DNA from 3 places in the Sphaerochaeta sp. PS genome. Region 3 is predicted to be linked to each of the others. Evidence: riboswitches for the same ligand, from Rfam matches in the RefSeq annotation. Region 3 holds a riboswitch; each other region holds the start of a gene.
The links. Region 3 has a riboswitch for cobalamin ahead of ROJ03_RS03535 (ABC transporter substrate-binding protein). Riboswitches for the same ligand answer to the same signal wherever they lie in the genome.

Region 1: it holds a riboswitch for cobalamin, as region 3 does, so the genes downstream of both, ROJ03_RS08650 (TonB-dependent receptor plug domain-containing protein) here and ROJ03_RS03535 (ABC transporter substrate-binding protein) in region 3, are expected to answer to the same signal.
Region 2: it holds a riboswitch for cobalamin, as region 3 does, so the genes downstream of both, ROJ03_RS08015 (ribonucleoside triphosphate reductase) here and ROJ03_RS03535 (ABC transporter substrate-binding protein) in region 3, are expected to answer to the same signal.

Annotation. Positions count from the first base shown of each region.
Region 1 covers NZ_JAVSNJ010000008.1:91,286-94,504, reverse strand. Annotated here, with positions in the region: gene ROJ03_RS08650 (TonB-dependent receptor plug domain-containing protein) at 1-1,594, opposite strand, end outside; cobalamin riboswitch at 1,681-1,852, opposite strand; gene ROJ03_RS08645 (hypothetical protein) at 1,948-2,472, opposite strand; gene ROJ03_RS08640 (hypothetical protein) at 2,973-3,219, opposite strand, start outside.
Region 2 covers NZ_JAVSNJ010000007.1:51,665-54,883, reverse strand. Annotated here, with positions in the region: gene ROJ03_RS08015 (ribonucleoside triphosphate reductase) at 1-1,975, opposite strand, end outside; cobalamin riboswitch at 2,051-2,197, opposite strand; gene jag (RNA-binding cell elongation regulator Jag/EloR) at 2,371-3,081, opposite strand; gene yidC (membrane protein insertase YidC) at 3,138-3,219, opposite strand, start outside.
Region 3 covers NZ_JAVSNJ010000002.1:215,857-219,075, reverse strand. Annotated here, with positions in the region: gene ROJ03_RS03540 (iron ABC transporter permease) at 1-344, opposite strand, end outside; gene ROJ03_RS03535 (ABC transporter substrate-binding protein) at 341-1,222, opposite strand; cobalamin riboswitch at 1,285-1,471, opposite strand; gene rnhA (ribonuclease HI) at 1,514-1,969, shown strand; gene ROJ03_RS03525 (chromate transporter) at 1,973-2,527, shown strand; gene ROJ03_RS03520 (chromate transporter) at 2,527-3,072, shown strand; gene ROJ03_RS03515 (hypothetical protein) at 3,017-3,219, opposite strand, start outside.

The DNA.
Region 1 (3,219 bases), on a different contig from region 3:
AGAGGTAGCTGGCTGAGAGGGCAACCATCTCATTCAGCTCGAGGGTAACTGCCTGCTCGGTTCCCAGGTAGACACTGTGTGCTATGTTGTTCGGGGTATTTGCAGTATAATCATAAATAATTGCATTATAAATATTTCTCCCAAAAACCGTGCCTTCGTAGGAAAGAGGGCTAAGTTTCGTGCTGAAGCCAAACTCGCCCTGCACACCCTTTTCAGTTTTTAAATTGCTATTACCACTATACCCATATGAGTCCAGTTGCCAATATAGGTCGCTAAAATTTGGTGGATTCTCGGCATAGCTGATGTTTGCCTTCAAAACAGTATCCTGGCCAAGATTGTAGATAGCTCCAAGGGATGCATTGGGAGAAAGTGCTTCCCTGTCACTGAGGTAGGCTAGGTTTGCACTTGGATGGAGAGAGAGGACCCCTTCAAGCAGGTAGAGGTTTGCATGGGCGTAGATGGCAGGGTTGAATCGGAACTCCTTTCCGACATTGGTGCTGTCTACATAATCGAAGGCAAAGTCAGTTCCTGTGACAATGTTATAGGCATCCCCAAGCTTCCAGGTTCCTTCAACCATGACATTCCCTTTGTTCTTGTTATGGGTGCTGTCAGTTGCGTCATCATCATGAAAGAAGGTTTGTCCGTACCTATAATTGAATTCAGTTTTCACATCTGTCAGAGTTTCACCAATATGGGAAAAGGAGACTGTGTTATTCGTGCTGATGAGTATGTTGTTCATATAATCATCAGGAGACAAGTAGGTTGGATACATACCAGGAGTCCCGAGGTGTTGATAGTTGGCAAGGGTATTGGAAGAGACCTCAATATTCTCTCCAATGGCCCTGCTTGCGTTGATGCCCCCATTTACTGAGTAGACCTGGGCATTCTCCCTAAGGGCCTTTACAGAGGTTCCATTGTCATAGGTATAGGCATTCTGGGCTACAAGACCCCCTACATTGGCGGCAAGGTTTGTTCCCTTAAGGGTATTTGCATATGTTACATCGATCTTCTGGCTATCGACGAAGGAGAGCCAGTTTCTGTCATCGGAAGAACCATAGGCTTCAGGAAGGAAGGAGCCGTTCTCAACGGTGACAGAGAAGGGCTTGGTTGTTGCTTCGCCTCTCTTGGTGATGATGTTTATCATGCCCCCGATGGCATTGGTCCTTCCTAGGTTGCCTGTGCCGCTCTTGATGACTTCTATGCGTTCAATGGTGCTGACGGGTATAATGGAAAGGTCTACGGTCCCTTCATGGGCTGAGGTGAGTAGGACGCCATCGAGGAAGATGAGGCTCTTGGAGGAACTTGCCCCACGAATGACGACTGTCTGTGCAGCACCCAATGCACCATAGGAGTTGAAGTTTGTCCCTATCGCCTTGTTTACGAGCTCTGCAGTCGTTTGTACATTGTATGCCTCGATCTGGGCTCTGGTGATGGTAGAGACAGAAGAGGAGTTGTTTGTTTCAGCCTGTGATAGTGCTACGTCTGATATGACGAGTTCATAGGCTGTTCCGATGTCGGTGGTTGTTTGTGTTGCTGCAAGGAGGGTAGAGAGGGCAAGCAATACGACCAGGGAGAAGATTCCGCGCTTCTTCATGAAGGGCCTCCAAAAGAAAGGATGTGCTTTTTCTTCGTGGAGGTAGGATATGCCTAGACCTATAGTATGGGGCTGTCTCTCGTACCACGAAGAATTTCAATCTGGAAACGTCTCCTGGCTTACGATTCTTCTTACTGACAGGCCTTCTCATCCTGGAGGACAATGGCGTTATCTGTGTTCATCATCGATTACAGTGGCGGGACCGTCGGGGAATCACACCCCGTTCCGTTTTTCCAGATCCAGCAACTCTCATGCTAGTGTAAGAGCGTGAGGTTGGTCAATGGACAAAGCAGGAGCCTCCGGTTGGAGGCTCCTGAGAAAAGGTAATCGCTTGCACGCGGATTCAATAAATATTAGGTAGCATTGAAGGAAAAGGTTACAGTGCCTGCATAATCTCCTGCTACAGCTGCATTGAAGGTATCGGCATCGACACTGAGGGTGATGGCCTCGGAATTGCCTGTGAGGACATCGAGAGTCCCTATGTCGACGATGGTTACCGGCTCGATCACAGCAGCACCATTGGTTGTTATGCTGCCGGTTCCACAGCCAACGGTATAGTCAATATAGGTGGTGGAACTGCCTTGGGTACTGCTCATGGCAGTAGCGGTCATGGTTACTTCATAGCCTGTTCGGTTATTGCAGAGGGTGGTCATGTATGCGTTGAAGATCTGGTTTCCACTGGTTGATATGCCAAGGGTGTCAAATGACCCTGAATTGGTATAGGCCGTGACTGTGTTTGCAGCAATGGCAGCTGAAGAAACTTTCATATATCCGATGAGGGTGATGCCGGTGGTTACAGTAAAGGAGTCCTCCACGGCAAAGAGGGATGTTGATGCTATAAGTAAGAGTAGAAGTGTTGCTAGTAGAGTCCTTCTCATATGTATTCCTTACGATGTCCACTCTGGTGCAAGAGTTTGATTTCTGTTCACTTTTCCTGTGTACGCCTGTATGATAGGGGGTAATTCAACTTATGTCAATACTTGTGTAAATGTTTTATAATTTGGTAACTACATTAGAGAAGAAAATATTAATTGTATATAATAGAAATATATATAAAATATTTTTTATAGCTTACCTGTGACAAGACACGATATCCTGCAAAAGATGATACAGGTAGTAGAGAAATCCTTTGCTCTATCATTACTGTATTTTGGCATATGGAGATGGTAGTTCTGACACATCCCGAAAAAGAGTGTTTGTTGTCATTGTTGTAGAGGTTCCTGAAAAAGGAGGGACTCCGGGGCGGAGTGTAGCAACTCTGCAGAAAATTCCGCTGTTGGTTTAGTAAAATGTGGGATAGTTCTCGTGGGAAAAAACAAGCAAGAGGCCTCCTGGGAGGCCTCTCTCTACAGAAAAGAGTGCATGGGTATTGCTTGTGTTACGTGGCGGTGAAGGTAAAGGTCACGGTCCCTGTATAGGACCCCGATGCTGCTGCATCGTAGGTTGTTGGGTCGATGGTGAGGGTAATGGCTTTCGAGCTTGCTGTGAGCGAGGAGAGTGTTGTCACTGTGAGGACATCCACCGGGCCAAGGGCGGTTGCTCCAGAAGGTACCAGTTGCACACCATTGCAGTTGACTGTGTATTTGATATAGGTGATGGGTGTCCCTGGACTGGTCATAGCAGAT
Region 2 (3,219 bases), on a different contig from region 3:
CTGTCTCCTTGTGACAGTGAGGACAGACCGGCTGTTCCCCTACCAGATACCCATGCTCCTCACAGGTCGAGAAGGTGGGGGTCAACGATACATAGGGTAGCTTGTATTTGGTGAAGATGGTCCTGATAAGCCTTTTTGCTACCTCTGTATCGACAATCCTCTCCCCCACATAGAGGTGGAGGACCGTTCCCCCGGTATACTGGCACTGCAGCTCATCCTGCTTGTCCAAGGTCTCGAACATGTCATCGGTATAGCCAACCGGCAGCTGGGAGGAGTTTGTGTAGTAGGGAACATCGACACCAGCTGTGATGATGGCAGGGTAGTGCTCCCTATCGAGCTTGGCCAGACGATAGCTTGTCCCCTCTGCCGGGGTAGCCTCCAGATTGTAGTAGTGCTTGGTCTCCTCCTGGAACGACTGTATGGTGGATCGGAGAAGGGTGAGGGTCCTTAGGGCGAAGGCCTGCCCTTCGTCGGTGACAAGGCTGCCCTCTTCTCCCAGAAGGTTGAGTGCTGCCTCTTCCATCCCAACGATGCCGATGGTGCTGAAGTGGTTTGCCCACCAGGCTCCCTCGCGTTCATACACCGCCTCAAGATTGCGCCGGCTGAACGGGTACATCCCCCTGGCAGTCTCATGCTCGATGACCTTTCGTTTGGTTTCCAGGCTCTCCTTTGCAAGGTTGGCAAACTCAACCAGATTGGTCCGGAAGACCTCCTCATTCGCACTCTCATAGGCAAGCCGGGGCAGGTTGATGGTCACCACACCTACCGATCCGGTAAGGGGGTTGGAACCAAACAGTCCTCCACCACGCTTACGGAGCTCCGAGGTGTCGAGACGGAGACGACAGCACATGGATAGGGCATCCTCAGGGGAGAGGTCACTGTTGATGTAGTTGGAGAAGTAGGGGATGCCATACTTGCATGTCATCTCCATGATGGCGTCGGATACCTCGCTCTCCCAGTCAAACTCCTTGGTGATGTTGATGGTGGGGATGGGGAAGGTAAAGACACGGCCCGAGGCATCACCTTCACACATCACCTGGCAGAATGCAAGGTTGAAGATGTCCATCTCAGCCTGAAATTCAGAGTAGGTCTCGTCCTTGCACTCACCACCGATAAGGACGCTCTGCTCCGCAAGCGTCTTGGGCACCTTCAGGTCAAAGGTAAGGTTGGAGAACGGGCACTGGAACCCTACACGGGTTGGAACATTGAGGTTGAAGACAAACTCCTGGATAGCCTGCTTCACCTCCTTGAAGGTAAGCTTGTCATAGCGTATGAAGGGAGCACAGTAGGTATCGATGGATGACCATGCCTGGGCACCCGCACTCTCACCCTGGGTCGTGAAGGTTGCGTTGACTATCTGGCCAAGAAAGGATCGCAGGTGCTTGGCAGGCTTTGAGGACACCTTTCCCTCAACCCCACCGAAGCCCATGGTCAGGAGCTGCCGTAGGTCCCATCCACAGCAGTAGGGTCCGAAGAACCCCAGGTCATGGATGTGCAGGGCCCCACTGAGATGGGCATCGCGGATCTGCTGCGGATAGATCTCATGGAGCCAGTACTGCTTTGTAAAGCTCTCACGGATATAGTTGTTCATGCCGTTTACGCTTTTCCTGGTGTTTGCATTTTCCTGGATGAGCCAATCCTTGTCATCGAGGTAGGACTTGAAAAGCTTGGTGGTCGCATCGACAAGCACCCTCCCTTCCCGGATCTTCCTTCTCTGCTCTCTATAGAGGATGTAGGCCTTGGCGACGGAAGCCGATCCATTGGCCATAAGGACCTCTTCAACCTGGTCCTGGATTGTCTCCACATCGACCTGTTCCTGCTGAAGGGATCCAAGGTTCTGCAATACCTTGTTTGCAAGGTTTTGTGCATCTACCTGGACGTTTGCAGCCTTTGCTGCCTTTTCGATTGCAATGGTAATCTTCTGTCCATCGCAGAATACTACCTGCCCATCTCGCTTTACAACCTGTGTAAGCATCTGATCCTCCTGGGGAGGCATGGCAAGAAGAGGGAAGAAGAGTTTGCTCTTGTTCCACGCCTCTGTCATGCTCCGTGACGGCGTGTCTGTATAGGCAAGTATCCTGGCTTAGGCGATCGCTTGGGGTATTCCAGGCAAAAGCCATCACAGTGGCGGGACCGCGTGGGCTTTACACCCAACTTCCCTTGCTCTATACACACAACATATAGTGTTTGTGTACTATCTGTACACTACTGACAGTAGACGCGTTTCATTTGCTTGTCAATCGAAATAGGGAAAATTCTTTCAATCCTCACGGTGCATCAATGAAGGCGATGCTATCAGCATCGCCCTCATCCTTACAGATCTTATTGTATTCTATCGCTAAACGGTATCCGTTCTGGATCCTGTCCCGCTTACTGCATCGCCGGGGCATTGCCATCACGCTGGCTGGTGATGCGGATCTGCTTGTACAGCCCTTCACCCTCACTCTTCGTCTCTACCCCACCGAAGTCGGTCAAGGCAGTATGGACGAGTCTTCTCTCGTACGGGTTCATAGGTTCAAGCAAGCGGCTACGGCCACTCTTGCGTACCTGTTCGGCACTCTTGAACGCCATGCGGATAAGCTGCTCTTCGTGCCTCATGCGATAATTTTCACTATCCACGACAATCTTCAGGTCTGGTTCGGTCTTCCCTACAAACACGTTCGCAAGCAACTGGATTGCATCGAGGTTCTTGCCCTTCCTGCCAATGATGATGCTGGAGTTTTCGCTTTCGATATTGAGTCCCAGCTTGCGTTCCTTGCGAAAACTGATGGTAACCTTACCCTCATATCCCATCTTCTGCAGCATGGTTGCCACGAAGACCAAAACGTCATGTTCCAGGACACTGTTTACAGGGAAGGCAATGTCTTCGCCATCGCCGGGCCTTGATTCATAGATATCGCTATCCATGCCATTGTTGTCTTCGTCAAAATGAATCCTGATCTTTACATTGCTTTTCTTGAAAAGTCCCTTGCGTACCGGTTCGACAATTTCCACATCAAAGTCTTCACGTTCAATATGCAGCTCTTCAATTGCCTTTGCAATTGCCTCCTGCTCAGTTCTTCCTTCGAATTCTTTCATCATATGTTACTCCGTTCCGGGAGGGCATACCCTCCCGAAGTTAAAATTTCTTGGTAGGGCTATTTTCGCTTTCCTTTAGGGCCGGGGAAGGTCCTTACGTTGCTTGCCACCTCTTCTGCCTTTTCCGCCTTCTTCTTGCGG
Region 3 (3,219 bases):
AAGGGGAGCCCCAGCAGGGTTGCATACCCCAGGGTAATGGAAAGGGCTACCCCAAAGGAGGCTCCAGAGGAGACTCCAAGTACAAAAGGGTCGGCCATGGGATTGCGAAGGACGGCCTGGAAGACTGCTCCGGCAGAACCAAGGATGGCCCCACAAAAGATGGCTGTGAGAACACGGGGAAGCCGTAGCTGGAAGATGATGTAGGTCTGCGATGCATGGCGTGCCCGCCCAGTTAGGGTAAGGAATGTATCAGTAAGTGATATGCCGGCAGGGCCGAGGGTAAGGGCGATCATCCCAAGGAGGATAATCGACAAGGACAGGGCTAATGCCAGTCGCTGCCTCATAGCCAATCTTTCCCATGGACAGCCTTGGCCAACAACTCCAGGGCTTCTGCACTTCTCGGTCCCTGGCGGCTGATGGTATCGGAATCAACAAAGACAAGATTGCCTTCCTTGGTGGCCCGTAGGTCGCTGTAGGGCTTTGTGGTTGAGAATTCAGCCCTGGTCTCCTCTTCGCTCTCTCCCCAACGTGCAGTCATGACAATAAGGTCAGGATCGTTGGTAACAAGCAACTCCTTGCTGTAGGTCCAGCGGGTAGCATCCTGGGCAATATTGATGGCACCCACCATGTGCAGCATCTCGCTGATGTAGGTATCGCCAGTCGCCGTGGAATCGAAGGATCCGAAATCAACCATGAAGTAGACCCGCTTCTTTTCCAGAAGCCTGGCTTTTTCTACTGTTTCCTTGACCTGGTTCTGCATTTCCAGGATAAGCAGTTCGCCCTCCTTGACCTTGTTCACACGTTGGGCAATCTTCCTGATGAGCGAATAGGTCCCGGCAAAGGTTTCCTGTTCGTTCAGGGCAAGGACCTCGATGCCAGCCTTCTCTAGTGATTGCAGCATCTCATCACTGACAAAAGCCGAGGAAATTGCCAGATCAGGTTGCAGGGATATGAGCTTTTCCAAGGATGGGTTGTAGAGGGTCCCAATGCTTGGGAGTTTCTCCGCTTCCTGGGGATAGTTGCAATAGTCAGTGCGTCCTGCCAAAAGGTCTCCTGCACCAAGTGCAAAGAGTGTTTCTGTTACGTTTGGTGAGAGGCTTACTATCCTCAGGGTATCTGGCCCCTGATTTTTTTTCTCCATAAGTGGCTGTGCTGTAAGGATAGTGGACAAGCCGACTATGACGAGCAGGACCAAAAGGAGAGATCTTCTATGTTTCAACATGTGCAAAGTGCCCCTTTGGAATAATGGGCATGAACCATACCCAAGCCTATACTCCGTAGGCTTTACGTAACTGTTGCTGAGTCAGGTCTCCTGGCTAAGGCTTACCCGGAACCTGTGACTTCCCGCTTTTGGCAGTGTCATGATACAGATTCCCAGCCATTACAGTGGCGGGACCGCAGGGGAGTGTACCCCTTTCCCTTGGCATCAGCAAATCTTATCGTACGGTTGTACTCAAAAGCTGTCAAGTGATTCTGGTTGACCTAGTTTTTGCTCTGCTATACTATCGCTCCTATGAAGTACAACCATATTGAGATCTATTCAGATGGAGGTTGCAGCGGCAACCCTGGTCCCGGCGGCTGGGCCTTTACCCTCAAGGCTGATGAGGTGTTTGAAAAAGAGTGTAGTGGGGGATCCCCTGCTACCACCAACAACAGGATGGAGCTGACAGCTGTTATAGAGGCCCTGAAAACCTGTATTCCCTATCAACCTGAGAAGGTGGTGATCCACACCGACAGCCAGTATGTCAAGAACGGGATTACCCTTTGGGTCAAGAACTGGAAACGCAATGGTTGGCGAACAGCTTCCAAAGACCCAGTCAAGAACCAGGAGTACTGGATCGCCCTGGATGAACTGAACAACAAGCTCCCCGTCGAATGGAAATGGGTAAAAGGTCATGCTGGGATAGAGGGCAATGAGCGTTGTGATGCCCTGGTACGCCTGGAGATGGACAAGTTCCTGAAGGGCTGATCGATGGAAACTGAAAAAACAACGCTCTGGCAGCTCTATGTCTCTTTCCTGAAGGTCGGAGGCCTCACCTTTGGAGGTGGGCTGGCTATGCTGCCCATGCTGCAGAGGGAGGTCATCGAAAAACGCAAGTGGGTGACGGAAGAGGACCTTTTGGACATCTATGCCATTGGGCAGTGTACCCCCGGCATCATAGCCATCAACACAGCCTCCATGATCGGATACAGGCAGCGTGGGGTAATGGGCAGTATCGTCGCTACCCTTGGGGAGGTGACACCCTCGTTGGTGCTCATTACCCTGCTAGCCTCGATCCTTACCCAATTTGAGGGAAATGTTTGGGTGCAGAGGGCCTTTGGGGGTATTCGTGTTGCAGTCTGTGCTCTCATAGCGCAATCGGTCGTAACCCTCTACAAGAAAAGCATTGTCGACATCCCTACGTTGGTCCTCTGTGGCGTAACAGTGGTCGGGACCATCTTTTTGCACATCACCCCCATCTTGTTTGTGGTTGTGGGCATCCTCTTTGGCCTTGGGATGAAGAAATTCAAGAGGAGGAACGGGTGATGGTACTCTTCCAACTATTCTTTGAGTTCTTCAAGATCGGGCTGTTCTCCATTGGAGGTGGGCTTGCGACCCTACCGTTCATCTACTCGTTGGCTGAGGCGCAACCCACCTGGTTTTCTGCCAAGAATATCGTGGACATGATAGCCATCAGTGAATCGACCCCAGGACCCATCGGCATCAATATGGCAACCTATGCCGGCTACCTCACAGCTGGTCCATTGGGCGGCCTCATAGCCACTATCGGGGAAGTTACCCCCAGTGTCATCATCATCTGCATCATTGCACGGTTTTTGAGCCAGTTTGATAAGAACCCGTTTGTTCGTGATGCCTTCTACGGCCTGAGGGCTGCCGTAATTGGCCTGATCATCTTTGCAGGCTCCAAGGTGTTTGCGGTAACCCTACTCAACCATACCGATATACGGTATGTGGAGGCAGCACTCTTTGTAGGCCTGTTCTTGCTGGCGATGAAATTCAAGAAGGTCCATCCGCTTATCTGGATTGTGTCGGGCGCTGTTCTTGGCCTTGTGTTGAAGCTTCCTTCATGAGGTCCCTTGCCAGGGCATACCAGCTCTCTTCACCTTCCAGAGTTGCCAGGACGGTAAAGGCCCTTGCCTCCTCCTGGTGTACAGAAATCAGATAGAGTGCCCTCTCCTTAGCAAACTTGACAACTCCCTCTTCCAGGGAAAGCTCCA